DNA from 3 places in the Sulfurovum aggregans genome. Region 3 is predicted to be linked to each of the others. Evidence: riboswitches for the same ligand, from Rfam matches in the RefSeq annotation. Region 3 holds a riboswitch; each other region holds the start of a gene.
What was found. A riboswitch is a leader RNA that binds a small molecule or an ion and turns the genes downstream of it on or off. The one in region 3 is predicted to bind cyclic di-GMP.
Positions count from the first base shown of each region.

Region 1: another riboswitch for cyclic di-GMP. It lies ahead of ACZ48W_RS03450 (PAS domain-containing protein); the one in region 3 lies ahead of ACZ48W_RS03950 (PAS domain-containing protein).
Region 2: another riboswitch for cyclic di-GMP. It lies ahead of ACZ48W_RS01450 (hypothetical protein); the one in region 3 lies ahead of ACZ48W_RS03950 (PAS domain-containing protein).

Region 1 covers NZ_AP042387.1:689,856-697,961, reverse strand. The annotation lists gene ACZ48W_RS03470 (acetolactate synthase large subunit) at 1-620, shown strand, start outside; gene ilvN (acetolactate synthase small subunit) at 620-1,099, shown strand; gene lpxD (UDP-3-O-(3-hydroxymyristoyl)glucosamine N-acyltransferase) at 1,253-2,209, shown strand; gene ACZ48W_RS03455 (hypothetical protein) at 2,248-2,478, shown strand; gene ACZ48W_RS03450 (PAS domain-containing protein) at 2,496-2,945, opposite strand; cyclic di-GMP riboswitch class I at 3,033-3,109, opposite strand; gene metH (methionine synthase) at 3,293-6,799, shown strand; gene ACZ48W_RS03440 (aldolase catalytic domain-containing protein) at 7,125-8,093, shown strand.
Region 2 covers NZ_AP042387.1:308,330-316,435, forward strand. The annotation lists gene polA (DNA polymerase I) at 1-2,023, opposite strand, end outside; cyclic di-GMP riboswitch class I at 2,122-2,196, shown strand; gene ACZ48W_RS01450 (hypothetical protein) at 2,242-2,628, shown strand; gene uvrA (excinuclease ABC subunit UvrA) at 2,662-5,487, opposite strand; gene ACZ48W_RS01460 (sulfite exporter TauE/SafE family protein) at 5,582-6,337, opposite strand; gene ACZ48W_RS01465 (HpcH/HpaI aldolase/citrate lyase family protein) at 6,466-7,401, shown strand; gene ACZ48W_RS01470 (lytic murein transglycosylase) at 7,404-8,106, shown strand, end outside.
Region 3 covers NZ_AP042387.1:792,809-800,914, reverse strand. The annotation lists gene lon (endopeptidase La) at 1-101, shown strand, start outside; gene ACZ48W_RS03965 (response regulator) at 214-582, opposite strand; gene ACZ48W_RS03960 (ATP-binding protein) at 588-3,680, opposite strand; gene ACZ48W_RS03955 (hypothetical protein) at 3,783-4,994, opposite strand; gene ACZ48W_RS03950 (PAS domain-containing protein) at 5,013-5,426, opposite strand; cyclic di-GMP riboswitch class I at 5,504-5,578, opposite strand; gene uvrC (excinuclease ABC subunit UvrC) at 5,723-7,513, opposite strand; gene ACZ48W_RS03940 (DciA family protein) at 7,501-7,944, opposite strand; gene ACZ48W_RS03935 (L-aspartate oxidase) at 8,079-8,106, shown strand, end outside.

The sequences.
Region 1 (8,106 bases), 100 kb from region 3:
TGATCAAACCGCAATGGGCTATAGAGCGTATCGGTGAGCTTATAGGTGAAGATGCTATTATCACTTCGGATGTCGGACAGCACCAGATGTGGGCTGCACAGCATTATCCGTTTGACAGACCGCGTCAATGGATAAATTCTGGCGGTTTGGGAACAATGGGCTTTGGTTTCCCCGCAGCTATCGGTGCAAAAAAAGCATGCCCTGAGAAGACGGTTATCAACATTACCGGTGATGGTTCTATCTTGATGAATATGCAGGAACTGGTCACTGCTGCCGAGTATAAGATCCCAGTTATCAATATTATTTTGAATAACCATTTTTTAGGAATGGTAAGACAGTGGCAAACCTTCTTTTATGAGAAACGTTATTCTGAGACGGATCTGACTTTCCAGCCAAACTTTAAAGCATTGGCTGAAGCATGTGGGGGCATCGGGTATGATGTTACGACGAAAGAGGAGTTTGATGCAGCACTTAAAGATGCTATTAAGCAAGATAAAGTCTGCTTTATGAATGTTGCAGTAAATCGTTTTGAAAATGTACTTCCGATGGTTCCGTCAGGAGGGGCATTGTTCAATATGATGTTGCCCCAAAAAACAGAAAATAACGGGGAGGAGAAGTAATGGCCAATTCTAAAAATGAAAGACGGGTTATTTCTGTTATTGTAATGAATGAGAGTTCTGTACTTGCCCGTGTCACAGCACTTTTTGCCGGTCGCGGGTATAATATCGAGTCATTGACTGTAGCACCTATCCCTAACAGCAATATGTCACATATTACTATTGCGACCAATGGTTCTACAAAAGTGATGGAACAGATCACAAAACAGCTTCATAAGCTTATCCCTGTCTATAAGGTGATCGAGCATGAAGAGATGGTTGAAAAGGAGATGGTCCTTGTAAAATTCCCTATTGCTGAGAATCTTAGTGATATATCGGCATTATGTGCTGCCTATAATGGCGGTATTGTGAATGTAGGGACAGAAATGGTTATTGCCCAAGTGGCTGATGAACCGAACCGTATCAAACATTTTATTGAAGCTGCACAACGTTATAATCCTAGTGAAGTTGTACGTGGTGGTGTTGTGGCTATTGAAAGATAATTTAACTACTGAACTTGTTCCCATGCTTTGTGTGGGCATGCATATAAGAGTTTTGCTATAGAAGTATAAGCTTATTTCTTTGATTTTATTGAAGTATGCATTCCCACTCAGGAGAGTGGGAACGAGGGTTATTTTAATAAAAGGATTCTCTTTATGACTTACAAACTCTCCCAAATTACTCAAGAACTTAACATAGATATTAATGGAAATGACATAGATATAGATGGTATTCATACTTTAAGTGAAGCAACACCTACACAGCTTAGTTTTTTTAATGATAGTAAATATGCATCACAATTAGCTCATACAAAAGCAGCAGCCGTACTTATAGAGAAAAAACATGCAGCGTTATTACCCTCAACGACTATGGCACTTATCACAGATGAGCCCTACTTGAAATTAGCATTGGCTACTAAATTCTTTGCACATAAATTAGAGACTAAAGGCGAACACCCTCATATGGGTGAAGGATGCGATATAGACAAGCGTGTATATTTTGGTAAAAATGTTACACTTGGAGATAATGTAACTATATTGGCAGGATGTTATATCGGTGATAATGTGACAATAGGCTCAGATACATTACTGCATCCAAATGTAACGCTATATCATGGAACAAAGCTGGGAAAAAGATGTATTATTCACAGTGGTACGGTGATCGGGTGTGACGGATATGGTTTTGCACATACAAAACAGGGAGAGCATGTAAAGATCTATCAAAATGGTAATGCTGTGGCAGAAGATGATGTTGAGATAGGGGCAAACTGTACCATAGACAGAGCAGTATTCGGTACTACTATTATCCGTAAAGGTACCAAACTGGATAATCTTATACAGATCGCACATAACTGTGATGTAGGAGAACATACGCTTTGTGCAGCACAGGTAGGACTTGCCGGCTCCACTACTTTAGGCAGAAATGTGGTTATGGGTGGACAAAGTGGAACAGCCGGTCATCTGTCAATAGGTGCTTTTGCGACTATTGCCGGTAAAGGCGGTGTAACAAAATCGCTTGAAGGAGGAAAAACCTATGCTGGTTTTCCTGCCATAGACCATAAAATGTGGTTGCGTATGCAAGCAAAGATAGCTGGGTTACTGAAACGAAAATAATTGTGATATAATCAGTCTATATAATATAAAGGATTAATATGAGTGGGACAGTAACAAAAATAGATGAAATTGCACTTGGAAGCACAAAAGATGGAAAAATCTCTATTACAACCATAGTTGAGCCTTATGGGAAGGGTAGTGAAAGTGTAGCAAGTATCGGTATCTCTCTTCAGGCTGATGCCGGAGAACCGGATTGGAAAGTGCATATCCCTAAAACGAATATTGATGCGGTGATCGCTGCTTTGCAAGAAGCAAAAAAAAGTCTCTAATGTAAAAAAGCTGCTGATTACTCAGCAGCAACCATCTCTTTATATTGGGAGAGGGCTTTCTGCATAGAGTCTTTATCCGGGATCTTTCTTCCTGCAATATAGCCAATAATTTCTCCATTATCATCAAATTTCGGTTTGATCCAGACAACAACAAGATAATATTTTCCTTCATTTGTCATGTTCTTGACAAAGCCTTCCCAGTAGTTCCCGCCTTTAATTGTTTCCCACATACCTTTAAAAGCAGCTTTTGGCATATCCGGATGTCTGTTGATACTGTGCGGTGAACCGATCAGTTCTTCTTTTGAATAGCCTGTCATTTCTCTGAATTTACGATTGGCATAAGTAATGATCCCTGCAGTATCTGTCTCTGTGATCATCACACCGCCATCAAAGATCACTTCTTCATCTATAGGTTCAGGTTTCGTAATTGTTTTACCGGTAATAATATTTTTTATAGTTTGTCCCATATGTAGCTCCATTATTCAGAGGATTTTTAGCATTGGAAGTTCAGCAGTTTTGAGTAGAAACAAGAAAGGATATATCTCAGAATACAATTAGGCAATCTGGCAATCTTTATATAAGACCCATGACTTTCTGTCCTCACTTCACAATGAGTTTAGTTTTTACAATGTATATACTTTGTAATAATATCCATCTATAGCTTATATAGTTATAAGAGACAAGATAGTTGCTTCTTTAATTAGATTTATTCCATACTTTGCTACAATTACAACATTATATACGGGTGAAAACACTGCCTTGAATATTAAGCTCTTCAGAGTTGGTGATGTAATACCCCTTTAAAGGAAGTTTTTTGTCTATTGATGAAACGATAAATTCATTATTGGAAGAACGTATTTTAGTGATTGATGGTGCCATGGGTACACAGATACAAGATCTTGAAGTACCAAAAGAAGCCTGGATCGATGATAAGGGTACGGATCAGGAGGGATGTAATGAACTTCTTAATGATACTGCTCCTGATCTTATAAAACGTATACATAAACGTTATGCGATGGCTGGAGCAGACCTTATTAAAACCAATACTTTTGGAACAATGCCATGGGTACTTGATGAATATCAAATGGGTGAACGTGCGTATGAACTTTCAAAAAAAGGTGCATTGCTTGTTAAAGAGATATGTGAAGAATATGGTACAGATGAAGCACCCAGATTTGTACTGGGTTCCATAGGCCCGGGAACAAAACTGCCATCCTTAGGGCATATTCATTATGATGAAATGTATGAAGGGTATAAACTTTGTGCATTGGGTCTTATTGATGGTGGATGTGATCTCTTCCTTTTGGAAACATGTCAAGATCCGCTACAGATAAAAGCAGCACTGCATGCCTGTCAGGATGCAAATAAAGAGAGAGAAGTTGAACTGCCTGTTATGGTCTCTGTAACGATAGAACTTAGTGGTTCTATGCTTATCGGTACAGATGCAACGACCATCGTAACGATCTTGGAACCGTTTGACATTCTATCGCTTGGTTTCAACTGTGGTACAGGGCCGGACCAGGTAAAAAAACATCTTAAGACACTGAGTGAACTTTGTGCCATACCTATTTCAGTACATGCCAATGCCGGACTTCCCCAAAACCGTGGAGGGTATACCTATTACCCTATGGGACCGGATGAATTCACTGAAAAACAGTTGGAGTTCACAGCCTTTGATGGAGTAAGTTTCTTAGGTGGATGCTGCGGAACAACACCACAACATATACAGGCACTTAAAAAAGCTGTAGAAGTTATAAAACCTAAAAAGCCAACAGGGAGTATAGAACCAAGTATTGCTTCACTTTTCAACAGTGTCGAATTGTTTCAAAAACCGGCACCCTTACTTATAGGTGAGAGAAGTAATGCTACGGGCTCTAAAGCGTTCCGGGAGCTCATTATCGCTGGAGATTATGAGGGAACTTTAACGGTAGGGCAGGCACAGGTACGCGATGGAGCACATTGTCTTGATGTGAATGTAGAGTTTGCAGGGCGTGACGGTGCTACAGATATGGCAGCAGTGATGGAGTTATATAACCAAAAGATACCTCTGCCGCTTATGCCTGATGCCACCCGCGTGAACACGATGGAAGCAGGGTTGAAATGTATTGGCGGAAAGCCCATCATCAACTCAGTCAACCTTGAAGACGGGGAAGAGAAACTTGATGCCATTTGTCAGTTGGCCAAACGTTACGGAACAGCACTGGTCTGTCTGACCATTGATGAGACAGGGATGGCAAAGACGACAAAAGACAAACTTGCTATGGCAGAACGTATCTATGACCTCTGCGTGAACCGTCACGGCATTGATCCCAGAAATCTCATATTTGACATGCTTACTTTTACGGTGGGTTCAGGTGATTTGGAGTACCGTGATGCAGCCATACAAACGCTTGAAGCCATACGCGAACTGCATAAACGACACCCTGAAGTAGGTTCTACACTGGGACTTTCCAACATCTCGTTCGGACTCGATAAGAATGCGAGGATCTATCTCAATTCAGTCTTTTTGCACCACTGTATCCAGGCGGGAATGACATCGGTGATCATCAATGTAAAACATATCATTCCTATGGCAAAGATGAGCCAGGAAGATATTGATATCTGTGAAGAGCTGTTGTTCCATCCTGATGATGAGTCACTCTTTAAGTTCATCGAACATTTTTCAGACAAAACCGTAGATGATTCTGCTACAGATGAAGAGTATGAAGCAATGAGCTATGAAGAGAAGATCTCCAAACTGCTCCTTGACGGTGACAAAGAGCGTATGATACCTCTGGTTGAAGAGGCCAGAAAAGAGATAGACCCGGACCATATCGTCAATGAGATACTTATAGATGCGATGAAAGTCGTAGGTGAACTTTTTGGTTCGGGGCAGATGCAGTTGCCGTTTGTTCTGCAGTCAGCGGAGACCATGAAGACAACTGTGGATTATCTGAACCCATATTTGACCAAGCAGGAGAAAGAGACAGATACGACACTGGTCATCGGTACGGTCAAAGGGGATGTGCATGATGTAGGGAAGAATCTGGTAGATATCATTCTTTCAAATAACGGTTTTAAAGTCATCAATGTAGGGATCAAAACAGATCTGGAAACCTACCTTGGAGCACACAGGGAACACAATGTACAAGCCATAGGAATGAGTGGATTGCTGGTAAAGTCCACAGCAGTCATGAAAGACAATCTTGAAGCGATGGCAGAGATGGGTATGGAGATACCGGTACTGTTAGGCGGTGCTGCATTGACACGCAGTTTTGTGGATGACTTCTGCCGTCCCATCTACAAAGGTCCTATCTTCTACTGTCGTGATGCGTTTGACGGGGTCATTGCTATGAGTCGTATAGAAAAGTACAATGAAGACCCAAGTGTCGGACTGGATACCCGTTTGGCAGGAGATATGGTCGAACGTGAGAAGAAGGCCAAAAAAGAGGTAGTCATCCCTCCTTTTGAAGAGATCAAAATGCCGGAGCCGGCACCGGTACCTACACCGCCGTTCTGGGGAAGAAGGGTACTTAAAAAAGAAGATCTGGATCTGGATATGGTCTTTAGCTGGGTAAACCAGAAAACAGTTATCAAGATGCATTGGGGTTACAAAAGCAAGGGTATGAGTAAAGAGGAGTACCAAAAACTCCTTGATAAAACAGTTTATCCTGCCTATGAACGTTTAAAACGAGAGTTTATAGAGAAAGATCTTTTTGAACCTACCATCATCTACGGTTACTATCCATGCAGAAGCAATGACCAGGAGTTGATACTTTTTGATGAGAGTGAAGGGTGGAATGTAGATGCAAATGCCAACAGGGAGCCTCTGGCAAACATTGTCGGCAGAGCGGTCCATGAGTTCTCTTTCCCTAGACAGGGACGAAAACCACACCGGGCACTCAGTGATTTCTTCCATCATGACAGACATGATGTCATTGCCTTGACCTGTGTCAGTGCAGGACCGAAGTTCTCAGCCTATGAAAAGGAGCTCTACGATGCAGGTAAATATCTGGAGTACAACATGGTACACGGCTTCTCAGTAGAACTGGCCGAAGCTTTGGCAGAAGTAGCACATAAGCAGATAAGATTGGATTTGAATATCGCCTCAGAAGACGAAGGACATACCTTGCGTGATGTAAGAATGAACCGATACCAGGGAGCCAGATACTCCTTCGGTTACCCGGCATGCCCGGATCTGGAGCAAAGCAGAATTATCTTCGACCTGCTCAAGCCTGAAGAGTTCGGTATAGAACTGAGTGAAACTTTCCAGATACATCCTGAGCAGAGTACGACAGCTTTGGTGGTGCATCATAGGAATGCTACGTATTATGCAGTTTAAATAGGGTGCGTTTGCCAACGCACCTTTTATTTTTAACTCGTTACCACGTTGCACGTGGTAATGCATACATCAATTCAAATCATAAATCAATAATAATCCATCGCTAGATGATGAGGGTGTAGGTCGGGGTTCCCCTGATCCCGACAATCCAAATATATATATAACATGGCAATTTTTATTTTATGCCAATTCATGTCGGGATGAGGGCAACCCGACCTACAATTTCCCAACTTACACAAAAATATCTCAAATTACCAACTCTTTAATACAAACACAAACGATAACACGATATTATTTTTCTAATTTAATGATATAAGGATAATTCATGCTGGAAAAACATGGATCTATGCTTCTTGCCAGGGAAGATATAAAAGTTTTTGACTGTACCATAAGAGACGGTGGTTTGGTGAACAATTACCACTTCACAGATGAATTTGTCAAAGGTGTTTACGATACCTGTGTGGCTGCCGGTGTTGACTATATGGAGATAGGGAAAAACAATTCTCCTACACTGATGTGTGAAGAAGAGTTTGGTGCGTGGAACTTCTCTAAAGAAGAAGATATCAGACGTATTGTTGGTAATAATGATACCGATATGAAAATAGCAGTTATGTCAGATATAGGTAGAACCGTAAAAGAGGAGCTGCTGCCTAAAGAGGAATCTGTGGTAGATATGATCAGGATAGCGACCTATATTCACCAGATACCTGAAGCCATAGAACTTATAGAAGAAGCACATGCCAAAGGGTATGAGACTACGGTAAATGTGATGGCTATTGCCAAGTCGGTTAATAATGAGCTGGATGAAGTACTTGATATACTTGGCAAAACAAATGTGGATGTCATTTACATCGCCGATACCTTTGGGTCATTCTACCCTGAACAGATAAAGAAGCTTACAGGAAAATACCTGGATGTGGCAAAACCTAATGGTAAGCAGGTAGGGATCCATGCCCATAATAACATACAGCTTGCCTATGCAAATACCATAGAGGCGATGATGTACGGTACAAGTTTCCTGGACTGTACGATATCTGGACTGGGAAGAGGGGCAGGGAACTGTCCAATGGAACTGCTTATCGGCTTTTTGAAAAATCCAAAATACAAGCAACTGCCGGTATTGGAGTTCATAGAGAAATTCATTGTTCCTCTGGAAAAAGAGCTGGACTGGGGTTACAGCATTCCCTATATGATCACTGGCCAACTTGTAGAACATCCAAGATCTGCAATAAAAGCAAGAGAAGAGGGTGATACGAAGTATGTAGAGTTTTATAATACTTTAATAGAGCAGTAAATCACTCCTGATT
Region 2 (8,106 bases), 480 kb from region 3:
ATTTGTATCCCTCTCTGGCTACGAATGCCTCTCTCACAGAACGTCCAAGTGCAGAGCGTACAGGGATGTTTTGCAGGTTAGGGTCACGTGAGCTTAAACGACCGGTTGCTGTACCCGTTTGTACAAAAGAGGTATAGATACGACTCTCTTCATCCTTCTTGGCAAGTTTAAGTAATGGATCTACATAGGTAGAGAGTATTTTCTGGTACTCCCGATACTCAAGTATCTTTTCTATAACAGGATGCTCTCCCTTAAGGGACTGAAGTACAGCTTCATTGGTGCTGTACCCTGTTTTTGTTTTCTTGCCACCTTTGAGTCCTATCTGTTGGAACAGTACCACACCGAGTTGCTGAGTAGATTTGATATTGAACTCAGACCCGCTCAGTGCATAGATCTCTTGCGTTAAAGTTGCAAGGTCCCCACTTAATGTTTTTTGCAAACTATGTAGTTTTGACTGGTCTACTCTTATCCCTAAGCGTTCCATACGGATAAGTACATTGATAAAAGGATACTCCACATTTTTTGCTTCTGTTAAAAGAGGTGTCAGAGAACTAAGCTCCATCTTCTTTTTGATGGCACCATAGAGCAGATAGGTCATCCAGGCATCTTCAGCTGCATAAAAAGTCGCGTCATCTATGGAAACAGCGGAAAAATCTTCCCCTTTTTTCACCATCTCTTTAAACGGTTTCATATCATACTTAAAGAACTTCTTTGCCAAAGTATCAAGTCCTACTTTGCTTCCGGGATCTGAAAGCCATGCCATGATCATCGTATCTGCATAAGGGGTGACCTCATCAAGACCGTACTGGTTGTAGAGCAAAGAGAGATCAAACTTTAGATTTTGCCCTACGACTTTATGTTTCAGTAGTTTTTTGAGTGATACGATCGCATCATCTATGTGTACCTGTTCTCCTACACCAAGATAACTATGTCCTACAGGTACATAATATGCCTTATCTGTTGCCGTACAAAAACTAAATCCGACCATCTTTGCTACTTTGGTATCCAAGCCTGTAGTTTCTGTATCAAAAGCTAAGATTGTGTCATTTTCAATATTTTCTATGACGCTGTCCAACTTCTCTTTGCTGTCTAAAGTGACTGCTTCAAAACTGAGTATCGGCTCTTTTGGCTTGGGCTTGACCACATCACTGCAACCTGCTTCATTCTGCCCTACTTGTGCCTTTTTGATCGCCTGTTTCATCTCATACTGTTCGAATTCATCTAGCAGACAGCTCAAATAATTTCTGTCTTCAAAGACAAAACTCTCAAGATCAAGATCTTTAAATACATCTGTTCTCATAGTTACCAGTTCACGTGACAAAAAGGCTTTCTCTTTACTCTCCAGTAAGAGCTTTTGTATACGAGGGGTTCCACATTTTTCAATATTGGCATAAATATTCTCAAGAGTATGAAATTCATTGATCAGTTTTGCCGCTCCTTTGACTCCTATTCCTTTAACTCCAGGAACATTATCCGAGCTGTCTCCTACTATTGCCTGAAAGTCAACAAAATCTTTAGGATTTACCCCGAATTTTTCTATACATGCCTGCTCATCTACCTCTTTTTTCTTTACAGAATCATACATTACGACCATACCGTCATCAATAAGCTGATAAAGATCTTTATCATGCGAAACAATACGTACTTTCATTCCCTGTTCTTTGGCGAACTTTGTCACTGTAGTGATCACATCATCTGCTTCATATCCTTCACGGGAAAGGTTTGCAAACCCCATCTGTTCTATCCATTCTATGGCAATAGGAAGTTGCTTTGTCAAGTCTTCAGGAGGTGCTTCACGATTTGCTTTATATTCCGGATAAAGTTCATTTCGAAATGTTTTCCCTTTACTGTCAAGTGCAAATACCAAATAATCTGTACTGTGATCACGATGGAGTGAATCGACAAGATTTATAAATCCTGTCAGCAACCCTGTAGGAAAGCCTTCCGAATTACGTAAAGGAGGAAGTGCAAAATAAGAGCGAAAGAAAAAGCCGAATGTATCTATAATAGTGATTGTTTTCAAAAGAAAGCCTATTTTTTTATGTATTTTAACCTATTAACTGTTATTTCTATCTTGATTTAATTTAATATTAATATATTAATTGTTACTATCTATATATATGTAAATAAAGCCAAACTATTTGTGAAAATAGGACGGAAAACCACGGGTCTTCTTAAGGCAGCCGGGTTGTTCAGATCAGCACTTGAATAAATATTGCAATAGCAAAAAGGAGTGGCCCTATGAGCTCATCAACTCATATAATGCATGCAACCGTAACGCATCCCCCATTAAAAAAAACTATCAGATCATCTACAAAGTTCTCACAAAAAGAAGTTCATTTTTCAGACACACCTCTTTTTTTCCCCCAAGGTCTTGAAAAACCGTTTTTAGCCATCTATTTTATTTCACTGCCTTATTTGGCCGGTCTTCTTTTTCTTCTCTTTTATATTGCCGGAGGAGAACCTAAACTCTTTTTTTCTCTCTTTGAACACTCCTCTTTTATCTTGACCTGGGCCATAGGATATGAAGTAATAGCATGTTTTATTATGCTTTATATTGTTAAACTGGGTCTGAATTTTGCTTATGAAAGTCAAAAAAAGGGGAAAAAACAGTTTCGTCGTCCGTGATGGCTGTCTAAACTAAAATGGCAAAGAGTGATGCTATAGCAACTCTTTGGCCAGATACTCACCGGTATAACTTCCCGTCTGTTCATACTCCTCAGCCAACTTCTCCGGAGAACCCGTCGCAATAATAAGTCCCCCCTTGTTTCCACCTTCCGGTCCCATATCTATGATGTAATCTGCATTTTTAACCATATCCAGATTATGTTCGATCACCACTACCGAATTACCCAATTCAACAAGATGATGCAGTACACCGGTCAGTCTGTCTACATCTGCGAAATGAAGTCCGGTAGTAGGTTCATCCAAAATATACAGGGTTTTCCCTGTATCTTTACGGCTTAACTCTTTGCTGAGCTTGATACGCTGTGCCTCACCACCTGAAAGTGTAGTTGCATTTTGCCCAAGTGTAATGTAGTCCAAACCTACATCTGTCAGTGTCTTGAGCTTAACAGCTATAGCAGGAATGGCTTTGAAGAACTCTAATGCCTCCCCTACACTCATAGCCAATACATCAGCAATAGACTTCCCTTTATACAACACTTCTCTTGTCTGTGCATTATAACGCGTACCATCACAGGCGTCACAGCTTACAAGCACATCCGGCAAAAAGTGCATCTCTATCTTGATCTGTCCGTCACCCTGACACTTCTCACATCGTCCGCCTTTGACATTAAAAGAGAAACGTCCTATTTTGTAGCCTCTCAATTCTGCTTCTTTCGTTTGTGCAAAAAGTTTACGTATCTCATCCATGATACCTGTATAGGTTGCAGGGTTTGAGCGCGGAGTTCGTCCTATAGGGCTTTGATCAAGATAGATGACTTTATCAAGTTTCTCAAGTCCTGTGATCTCTACACCATCTACTTTATTGACCTTTCTTGCATGGTTAAGCAGCTCTCTTGCTACAGGAAGTAAAGTTTGAAGTATCAGTGAACTTTTACCGCTTCCGCTTACACCCGTGATGCACACAAGGTTCCTGAGCGGTATCTTTGCATCAAGTTTTTCAATGTTATTCAGGGTTACATTTTTTATCTCTATCCACTCTTTTTGCGGGTTGTCATGGCTATAAGCTATCTCTTTTTTACCATAAAGATAGTCAGCCGTAAGTGTTTTGGCACGTGAAAGTTTCTTTGCATCCCCTGCAAAGACTATCTCTCCACCAAACTCTCCTGCACCGGGACCTATATCTATGATAAAATCCGCTGCAAGAATCGTCTCTTTATCATGCTCTACTACGATAACAGAGTTTCCCTTATCCCGCAGAGAGTTCAATGTACGAATCAGTTTCATGGTATCGCGTTCATGCAATCCGATACTGGGCTCATCCAGTACATACATCACACCTGTAAGTCCCGAACCTATTTGTGAAGCAATACGGATACGCTGTGCCTCACCTCCGGAAATGGTTCTTGCATCACGATTTAACGAAATATATCCCAATCCAACATCATACAAAAAGAAGAGTCTCTCCTGAAGTTCTTTAAGTATAGACTCTGCTATCATCTTTTGCTGTTCACTCAAATGAGAAAAACTCTTCTCGTCGGCAAAATAAGCATAAGATTTTTCAATAGGCATATCAATAATATCAGCAATATTCTTGCCCTCTATCTTCACAGCCAAAGAGCGTGGTCTAAGTCTGTGTCCGTTACATTTGTCACATACTTTTTCGGTCATATATTCAGAGAGGTCTTTCTCATCTTTGAACATATCATGTGCAAACTTCACAACCCCCGGCCATTCACGTTTGAGTTTATGACGCTTCCATGTAAAATCAACCGTACCGCCGATACCATAAAGTATAGCTTTTTGTTGATATTCAGGAAGTTCACCGTAAGGTATTTTAATGTCAATATCATTTTGTTCACAAAAAGCATTGAGAAATTTAGTATAGTAACTCTTATTAAAACCGTACATGATTTTGACTGCACCCTTCTCAATAGAGAGTTCTTGGTCTATGACCTTTTTGAGGTCTATGGCATAACGGATCCCCAACCCATCACAGGCAGGACAAGCACCTTTTGGTGAATTAAATGAAAAGCTTACGGGCTCCAAAGGTTCAAAACTCAACTTGCAATCAAAACATGCCAAGTGCTCAGAGTAGTGAATATGCTGTCTGTCCAAGTCCAACTCTTCAAAGTTTAGTACTTCGATCTCCATCTCTCCGTAACTCTCTTTTAGTGCTTTCTCTACATCTTGCCCTATACGGTCACGACTCTCTTCTTTAACCACTACTCTATCGACTACCACTTTAATGGTATGCTTCTTCGTTTTAGAGAGTTCTATCTCATCATCAAGGCGCACCATTACACCATCTATCATAGCACGTACATAGCCCTTGTGTCGCAGTGACTCCAGCATATCTGAAAAAGTACCCTTTTTCTCTTTGACAAGTGGTGCCATAATGACAAGTTTTGCGCCGTCAGGCAGCTTCAGTACCTCTTCGATAATATCACTTGCGGACATCGATGAGATAGGCTTTCCACACTCATGGCAATGCTGTTCTCCCACACGTGCAAAAAGCAGTCTAAGATAATCATAGATCTCTGTGATCGTCCCTACCGTAGAACGAGGGTTTTTAGAGGTTGTCTTCTGGTCGATGGCAATAGCCGGTGTAAGCCCTTCTATCTTATCGACATCAGGCTTCCCTACCCGTCCTAAAAACTGTCTGGCATAGCTTGAGAGTGACTCTATGTAACGTCTTTGCCCCTCAGCATAAAGTGTGGAAAAAGCTAATGTAGATTTACCGCTTCCTGAAATACCTGTAATGACTACAAGCTTGTTTTTAGGGATACTGATGTTTATATTTTTTAAGTTGTTTTCTCTTGCACCATAAACATGTATCATATCTTTTTTAACACTTGCCATTTACTGCCTTTTATTTATTCATTTTTATTTTTGGAGGCAATGTTTTAGCTTTCCATGAACACTGCCGCAACTCAAATATCGGTTCCGATATTTTTTAAAACCACATCTTTTTTATTAACATTGCCAATGCAAATACATAAAGAAACAGCAGTGCTATCTTATGATTTTTTGAAGTTACATGATCTTTTAGCCATATCCCCAATGCCACCCCTGCAAGTGAAGCTGCTGCTACGACCAATCCGTTATGGAAATCTATCATTCCTGTATTCAAACGGCTTATCATTCCTGCTATAGAAGAAAACACTACAAAAAAGAGCCCTGCACTTACTGCTTTTTTAATAGGATAATGCAATAAGCCTACCAAAAGAGGAGTAAGTATAATAGACCCTCCAATACCCAGAGTAATGGAAAAGATACCTATTCCCAATCCTATACCAAAGAGTAAGCCTTTATTCAATGACTTGGTTTGGCTGTCATCTTCATGATGTTTGGAAAAGAAAAGTCTGAAAAGTGCAAAGAGCAACAATGCGAAAAAAAGTCCCTGTAAAACAGCATCCGATATATACTGGGTAACATATCCGCCGATATAACCACCTGCAAATCCGCCCAAACCGACAAATATACCCTCACCGATGATAAGCGAACCTTTTTTATGATTGAGGTAAGAACCAAAGATAGAAGAGAATACCATTTGGACGATAGAGATGCCAATAGCGTCTTTGATCTCAAAGCCGAGTGCCAGGAGTATAGGTACAAGGATCATCCCCCCGCCTATACCAAAAAATCCTGACATTGTACCGATAAAGATACCGACTAAAATAAGTTCTATGATCATAAATTTATACTCCAAAAATTAACCTGGAATTATAACATTTTTTTAAAAGCTTTTGGAAGATAATGGAATAAAGTTTTCTTGTATATTTTGTGAAATATATGTATACACTGGAAGAGAGAAGTTTTTTTTGCTATCATAACTCTATGATTTTCAATAACTTAAACTTTTTAGAGAACCTCCCCTTGGAAATGTATCCGGATCACTTTGGTACAGTCAAAAAGCAAAAATACACATTGAAACACTATCGTTCAAATATGATGCTGAACCCCCTTAACCTTAAACACCTCAACCGTATGGATGAGAGCGATGCAGATATGATCACACTTAATCTTGAAGATGCCATCGCACCAAGCCGTAAAAAAGAAGCGCTTTATAACATCGCTCTTTTTCTTTCACACATGGAACACTCCAAAAGTTTCATCATTGTGCGAACCAACCCCTTAAAGGAGGGTGGTGCTGAAGAGATAGCTTTTCTTAATGATTTTAGTTTCGATGCTGTACGTGTGGCAAAAATAAAAGATCAGACGGAGATAGCACAGGCACTTTCCCTGCTCTCAAAAGATAAAGAACTGCATATCTCTCTTGAGACGAAAGAAGCTTTTAAAAATCTAAGTAAACTTCGCATAGATGAACGTCTTACAACGGCAAATCTAGGCATTTTAGACCTACTTACATCCCTTGGGTTGCCACAGTCTATAGTCACACTGGAGAACCCCTCCATAGACTACATTCTCTCCAAGTTTTTAGTTGATGCAAAAACAGCAGGTATTCACCCTGTCTCTTTTATGTTCCAGGAATATAATGACACTGAGACTTTCAGAAGATGGTGCGAGCATGAGAGAATGATGGGCTTTGAGAGTAAGGCATGTATGGGACCCAAACAAGTTCAAATAGCCAACAAAATATTTGGGATCACTAAAAATGAATTAGAAAGGGCCAGGCATATTAAAAAAGTTTTCGAAGCCAATGCCACCAAAGGACTCAATGGTTTCATGGATGAGGAATATGGCTTTATTGATGAGCCTGTCTATCGGGACAGCCTGTTAATACTGAAACAATATATGAAGGAAATATCTTGAAAATGCCTAAACTACTCTTCCTTATCATCTTTATACCTTTCCTACTTGCTGCAAATGATGACCGGCCTCCAGTTTCCTATAATTTTTTAGCCAAAAAAGAGGTACAGAACTTTGTTGATATGATGGTAAAAAAATACCATTTTAAACGTTCATATATGACTTTAATATTGAAAAATGCAAAACTGGACAGAGATACGTTGGCAAGATATACAGGACGCTATAAAGTCGGTTCGACCAATGGTCCGTGGGAACGATATAAAGCACATGTTCTGGATCCTGTTACATTGGAAAAAGCCAAAGCATTCAAAAAGAACTACAAGAAAACACTGCAACGTGCGGGAAAAATATATCATGTCGATATAGACTACATTGTCGGGTTTATCGGAGTAGAGAGTAAATATGGGGAATATACCGGTGATTATAATGTATTGGATGCCCTGGCTACACTTGCCTTTCATCCGAACCGTATGAAGAAGTTCTTCAAGAATGAACTGAAACATCTCTTTTTAATGGGACGTGAATACGGCTATGATATCACCAAACTAGAAGGCTCTTTTGCCGGAGCAATGGGATGTGTCCAGCAGGTACCTTCCGTCTTTAGAAGATACGGTATGGACTTCAACCATGACGGGAAAAAGGATCCATGGGATCTGGAAGACTGTATCGGTATCATCGCACGCTTTATGCATAACAATGGTTGGAAGA
Region 3 (8,106 bases):
AACGTGACCTGGATGATATACCTGAGGAAGTTACAAAACATATTGAGATCATAGGTGTCTCTCATGTAGATGAGGTATTGAAAGAGGTGTTTATGAAGTAACAGGCAGAGTAAGGAGCAGGTAAGGTTTGCATTTTTTCAAAAATATTGAGAAAAGAGTTAATAAGTTTATAAAACTATATTAAATTTGCTACCTGCTACCTGCTACCTGCTATTATTGTGACCATTGTGCAATTTTGGAGGAGAGTGTATCTTCTTTTACAGGTTTTCTTAAAAAATCATTTGCTCCGTTATCGAATACTTCAGTCTTTCTTGTGTCATCAGTTGAAAGTACTATGACCGGAATATGGGAATTTTTCATATCAGATCTAAATATCTTTAAAAACTCGATTCCGTCAACGATTGGCATCATAATATCCAATAAAATAAGATTGATATCAGGATCTTTCTTTATTTTATCTAAAGCATCTGAGCCGTTCTCCGCTTCTACCATATCTGTTACACTGGGATTCTTTTTTAAAAGAGTCTGTAGTAATTTTCTGTTGATGAAATCATCATCAACGATTAATACTTTTAATGCCATGTACTTTATCCTCTATGTTTTTTAATAATATCTTGAATATTTTCTTTTGAATTTTCCGACGTGATTATAACGAGATCATCATTAGTTTGACTACTGATATTCTCTGTAATAAGATCCGCATCGCTGAAAAGTATATCATATTCACCTGATGCAAGTTCATTTTCAAGAGTACTGATATCTTCCAGGATCTTATAGTCATAGCCCAGATTTTCAAGTACTTTTGCCAAGACCCTTCTTTCCAAAAGAAACTTTTTCGCAATCAGGATCTTTTTCTCTTCAGATTGTTCCAGAGGAATTTCATCAAGAGGTATCTCTACTTCTTCATTTTCAGTCTCAAGATAAATTGGTTCATCTATGTCCAAAAGAACTTCAGAAACAGCTTCTTTCTGAATATCTGTACTTTCTTCAGGGATCTCTTCCTGCTCTTCCGGAGAAACAGTTTTTGCCTTGGCTGATAAAAATTTATTCAATACATAAAGTAATTCACTTGTCTCAATAGGTTTCGTGATATACTCATCCATTCCTTCTCCAAGGAATCTCTCTCTGTCCCCTTTGAGAGCATTTGCTGTTAATGCAACAATAGGAACATGAGTTAGCTCTTCATCTTCTTCATAATCAAGTATTTCATGAGTAGCTTCAATTCCATCCATCACAGGCATCTGAATATCCATAAAGAGAAGATCATAGTCATTGTTTCTGCGTTTTTCAAAACATTCAAGTCCGTTATTTGCCAGATCAACAGTGATACCATGTTCTTCCAAAATACGTTTAATCAGTTTCTGGTTAATAATATTGTCTTCGGTAACCAAAACTTTTGCATCGAATTTCGTTGCCTGGACTGCTTGGGCTTCATCAATAAGCTGAGGAGTTGTATTTGCACTTTTACTCAGTATAGTCTTGAGTTTTGACAGGGTAACAGGTTTAAAGATCACATTTTCCGGGTCTATACCCATCTCTTCGATCTTATTACGGCTGGTTACATTTGCCATAACGATAAGTTTTGATCTATCAATATTGGCAACCGCATCTATAATATTCTGTTTGGCTTTATCGATATCGATCCAGTAACTTTTACATATATTCTGGTCATTCAACTCTTTAAGATCACCGACAGATTCAAAATGTTTGACTGAAGGACCGAAATAGTTAAAGTATTTTTCCAAATAAGTGTCAAGTTTTGTCGGGATCTCCTGTTGATACTTGCCGATGGTCATATCTGTAAAGGCATTTGCATAATTCATATCGGTAGATGTAACTTCTTCCAATGGTAAGCTAAAGTAGAAAGTAGTACCATGGTCTTTCGTACTTTCAAGCTCAAGTTTACCGCCCATAAGTTCAACGAATTGACTGGAAATAGTAAGCCCAAGGCCTGTACCACCGTATTTTCTGGTAACAGAAACATCTGCTTGCGAGAATGCATCGAAAATACGTGCCTGCTGCTCTTTTGTCATTCCTATACCATTATCCTGTACAGAGAATTTAATTTTAGGATTTGCATCGTTTTCAGTTTGTACTTTTTCGATCTCAAGATTGATGGTTCCGCCATAACTTGTAAATTTAATAGCATTACTGAGAAGATTAATAATAATCTCTTTGATCTTGGTCGGATCACCTTTGAGTTTTGTACTGATGGCCGGATCCATATAGAAGTTAAGGTCGATATTCTTCTCAGCAGCAGCAACTGCATAGGTTTCCACGGCACTTTCAAATTCTTCTGAAGCATCAAATACGATATTTTCAATTTCAATTTTGTTACTTTCGATCTTTGAAAGGTCAAGAATATTATTGATAATGCTTAACAGGTTTTCAGAACTTTTGTCAATAATGGAAAGAAATTCATCTTGTTCAGGAGTAAGTTCTGTGCTTCTCAGAAGTTCTGTAAATCCGACGATACCGTTTAGCGGAGTACGGATCTCATGTGACATATTTGCAAGGAAGAGTGATTTGGCTTCATTGGCTTGAAGTGCTGTGAGTTTATCTTCTTTTGCCGTGTCTACAAGTGTTTCCAGGAATTTATAGGCTTCTTTTGTCCCCTCATGCGTATCGAGATCAATATTTTCGATGGAAGCGGTATCTGAAGAGAGATACTGATCACTGCTTTTCATCTCATCTACGGCCTTATTCAATACATCTTCAAGCTCTTTAATGTTTCTTGTAATATCTCGTGTAGTTGTATATCCAAGATAGGCCAGAATAAAACTCAATAACCAGATAGCTGTGGCAATGGCAAGAAGGAAAAGTTGCTTTTGGAGGAACATATCACTTTTTTCCCATAAAGCATTGGAAACAATAAGTTCTGCTTTGTCAAAAAGTGATATTTTCTGTGTTTGAAGTGTAAACCAGTCTATAGGCTCTTCAGCATAGTCACCGTTGTCGACATCGGTTTGAATGGCAGATGAAGTTTCTGCAAGTTCTGTCAGCATCTCTCTGGCCTTAGGTGTCGTAAGGACCTGTTCCAACTGCTGTCGCAATTTTGTATTTGTTACTTGCTTAAGATCAAAGATATTTGCTTTTGTCTTAAATTCATCCCACAGTGCGATCTCATCAAAGGACATAGATGCTTTTTTGGTCATATAATATGCAATGAATCCTTTTTCCAGGCCGGCATTCTCTTTGAGTGTATAAAGTTGGGAGAGAGTTGAGATCAGGGAAGATATCTCTGTATCCAGTGCAAAATTCTTGACTTGCAGAAGATTATCAAGAATGGGGTTGGAGATCTTTTTTGTATATTCATCAAAAAAGACCTTTTTAAAATCTGCATCAGTATTATCCACCTCTTTTCTGATAGACGGAAGTATGCTGATATTTGCTAAAAGGGCCTGATACCTATTTTTATCAAGATAGTTATTTCCTCCCAGCAGTTTCAAAAGAAGAGGGGTATAGCTTGTGTCTTTTATGGCCAACTCTGTTTTTAGCATTTGAAGAGAATTGTCTGTATTCTGTCTCTGTTTTTTCAACAAATCTGAAAAGTCTTTCCTGTCACCTCCCAAATAGAGTGCAGTCAGGCCACGCTCTTTACCGACTTGAGTAAGCGATTGGCTGAGCTTTGCATTATTGCTTAAGACAGTCTTTAATGCATGGGCTTTTTCAAAATTCAAGTATGAAGTTATAAAGAAATAACTTGATAGTAAAATAAGAAGTAAAATCGGCACTAGTCCAATTAGTTTAAGTCTGTTACGTATAGTCATTGTCTATTCCTTTTATTTTGATGTAAGATTCATTTGTCTTTCAAGAGATAAGAAGTGTCCCCAGTAATGTTTGATCAAATTTTCCATTTTACTGATATCTTCACAAAACTGTATCTCATAAAGTGTATCAGCAAGAGGGTCGATACGCAGATTGCTGGCAGCACCTTTAAGCAGATGGCCTATTTTTTGTATACTTTTCAAATCGCCTTTTTCATAAGCCTGTAACATTTTTTTTGTCTCTTCATGTGCCTGTTTGATGAAATCATATACAAATTCTTCAATAAGTTCCACAGGAAGACTTAACTCTCTTGCAGCCTCTTCAAGTTGGAAATCAAAGTGAATAGGTTTGATATCGGAAAGATCGATACTGCTGAAATATTTGATTGCTGTATCGGATTCAGTTTCAGTTTCTTCCTTCTCTGTTTCCGGGAGGGAAGTACTCAGCCTGGCAAGTGTTGCATAAAATGATTCTATATACTCGTCCTGATCCCCTGCAGAAGCATTTTCGATTTGTGTTACTATTTCGGTGATTACAGGAAGATGTAACACATTTGAAAGATGAGAAAGCATATGGATCGCATTAAAACGTTTCTTTTCATCTGTGCTTTGAAGATCTTTTTCAAAAGAGAGAGCTGTATCGATATATTCATTTAAAAAAGTATTGTAGTCTTCAGGTGTAATACCTATTTCCCTACTGATATTTTCGACATCGATATAAATAGGAGACGTATCTTTTTCTGTATCGGGTATTTCATGTATTTCATCATCAGGTGTGTGAGGCAGAATAAGATCAAAAAGTTCGTTATTGTTTTCATTCTCCTTTTCGGCAGTTTCTATAGCCGGAAGCACTTCGGAAGGGATATCATTTACGGTCTCCTCCTGAGTCTCAGGCATGATAAGATCAAAAAGTTTTTTCTCATGATACATATCATCTGTTTCAGGAGTATCATCAGCTAAAAGTTCTGATTTTTCAGAAGAGGGTTGGAGTTGAATTAAAGTAATGTTTCCAAGTATACCTGAGAGGGTATGGCTCTCAGCATGATAAGTCTCTTCATTCTGAACTGTGGTGACCGTGATCTTCCCATCTTCTGTTAATGAAGAGAAGGTAATATTTTCTAAAGCGATTCCTCTATAAAGTCCATCTATGTTTTCTACTCCAAGTATAGCTAACAGCATAGAATCAATAGCAATGATCTGATTGTTTTCATTGGTGATATAGTACATGATATGAATAACTCCTTCTTAATTGTTTTCTTGTTCTGTCAAGTTTCTGTAAATAGGTATGCTTTCTGCAATTTCTGTTGCTGTGGCAGGCCTTCTGGCAGCACTGTAACCGGTGATTTCGCCATTTGTTTCAATAGGTGCAATATGTGAATATACCCAGTAATACCTACCGTCTTTACGAAGATTTTTAACGATCCCTGTCCATTCTTTTCCTGCTTTTATTGTATCCCATAATTCCTGGAAAGCTGCCTTGGGCATATCAGGATGTCTCACAATATTGTGGTTTTTCCCTGTAAGTTCATTTTTAGTATAGCCTGCAACTTCACAGAATTTTCTGTTGGCATAAGTAATAATGCCTTTGAGATCCGTAGAACTTACTATCAACCCTTGTTCAAATTTGTATTCTTCATCAATTGGATCAGGTTTGTTCATAATGTTCTCTTATCCTTTTTTAATTTTATTAAGAAGGAAGTGCAGTACGTAGTAGACTTGAAAGTAATAGAGTTTACTATGGTAACCTGGCAATCTACATGAGACCCATGGTTTTCTGTCCCCACTTCACAATGAGTTTAGCTTTTTAACTTAGAGTTGTAAATTATATTATGTCCTTTAAATTTAAGCCCAAAGAAAATATAACTAACAATCCCATTCTTAAAACCTTATAACAATTAAACTAAAAATAGAATGAATTAAGAAGTTTTTAGTAAAAAATATTAAATAATGTGTGATTATTGATTATTATTTTTAATAATATCTGATATTTTTTTGTTCGTAACTCTTATGATATCTTCCTGTGAAGCATTTTCGATCGCTTCAAAAGTCCCAAAATAATCGATCAACTTTTTGATAGTTGCTTTACCTATACCTTTTTTGTTCAGTAGCGAGATCTGTGTATCCTCTTTACGTTTTTTGTTTTGATGGTATGTAATGGCATAACGGTGTGCCTCATCTCTTTGGCGCTGGATCCAGTGTAGACGTTTGTCATTCGCTTTGAGTTCCATGAGCCCATTGATAGAGTAAATAAGGTCTTTTGCAGCACCTTTGGCACGATGTGCCTTGGCATCAAGTTTTTCTTTGGCGATAGCAATGACATCGAGGTTAACATTTTCTTCTTTGAGAAGCCGTCGTGCAAGGTTTAGGTTCACCTGACCCCCATCGAGTATCCAAAGGTCCGGTGCGGGATGCTCCTTAAAGTCTGCTATGCGTCTGGAGAGCATCTCTTTCATCTGTCCATACTCATCACGTGCATGTAACATATATCGTCTGTAGGAACTTTTATCCCATTTTCCTTCATCCCGGACGACCATCCCCCCAACTGCAGCAACTCCCATCATGTGGGAGTTGTCAAATGTTTCTATACGGTAGGGGATGACAGAAAGATCCAGGAGATCAGCGATCTTCTGTTCCATGACGGTATCACTTTGTTTCCTGCGCAGTAACTCTTCACAATTCTGTAAAGCCAGAGAGACAAGTTTGGCTTTGGCTCCTCTCTGAGGGGTGAGTATGTTGACTTTTTTCTTGAAACGGCTACTGAGTGTCTGTATGACTTGTGGTGCATCTTCAAAGGAGTGAGCTGTAAGTATCTGTTTGCTGATATGGGGTGTGTCAATAGTATAAAACTCTAACAGAGCTTGCTTATAAGCCTCGTTCTCATCAAAAATATGTGTATGCCTAAAGTAAGAGTGTGTAGAAGAGATGATCTTCCCTCCACGCATAAAGAGTTTGACTATGACACCTCTTTCATCTCCGTTCTGTATGGCAAAGATATCAAGATCAAGTTCATTGGCCAAATCAATACTCGAAGAGACGGTAAGAGATGAAATAGCCTGAATGTTGTCCCTTACTGCAGCTGCTTCCTCATATCTTTCCTGTATGGCCAGAGTGGTCATTTTCTCTTCTAATGTAGAGATGAGTTTTTTACGTTTGACAATAGAATTTTTTGCTTCCTTGATGATCTCTCCATAAGCTTGAGGTGTGATCCTTCCTTCACAGGGGGCCAGACATTTCTTGATCTGGTAAAAAAGACAGGCTTTTCCTTCCCTGAGACAAGATTTTTTCTGAACCAAAGGATAGATCTCATACAGTGCATCAAGCAGTGCCTTTCCTCCTGTAGGAAAAGGGCCGTAATAGGTTATATCCTTACCTTTGACTACCTTACGTGTAATTTCAAACCGGGGATAATCTACAGATTCATCAATATAAATGTAAGGGTAGGTTTTGTCATCCCGCAGTAAAATGTTGTATTTTGGTTTCAGTTGCTTGATAAGTGAATTCTCTAAAATAAGTGCATCTTCTTCAGTATCTACAATGATATATTCCAGTTTTTTTGCTTCATGGAGCATTTTTACAATACGTGAACTTTGGCTGGGGTTTGGTCTGAAATCCGGAGTAAAACGCCAGTAGGTTTTCACCCTGTTTCTAAGATTTTTTGCTTTTCCCACATAAAGCAGTTTCCCTTTATCATCAAAATACTGATATACACCCGCAGAATGCGGAAGATTTTGAACTACTGATTGCATTTGATCTGTGCTTTGATCTGTTCAAATTTTTCTTTAAGTGCATCATCGTTACTTTCTATGTTAAAGTCGGAGGATGCCGATTCATGGTAATATGGAACAGTGTCCTCAAGCACTTCTTCCATAACAGGGTGATACTTGCTGTGGAACACTATGACTTTGTCAGCTTTCATTGTCTCACATCCATGACTATGGGTTCTAAGTTGTGTTAATACGCTTTTTAATAAATCTCTATTATAATTAAGTTCCATTTTAAAGCCAGGGTGAGTAACAGCTACAAAAAGTGTATCGTTCTTGATATAAACAAATGCGATAGCTTTTTGCCATTTTGCTCCAAGAAGTGAGATATACCTTTGATAACAATTCTGTTGCTTTAGATATTTAAATTGAGGTTGATTGACAAGATGAGACAAAATCATAGACGCTTTTTTCATGCATTTATTATAACATCTGTTTGCTGTATGGTCATAGTCGGGTGTGGACACAAGACTACTCCTGTATATGAGCCGGACAGTGAGCAGATAGCAGACAGTAAGTAGAAAATTAAAGAAATATATAAAGGATCGGTGTGCAAAAATATGATGTATTGATCATTG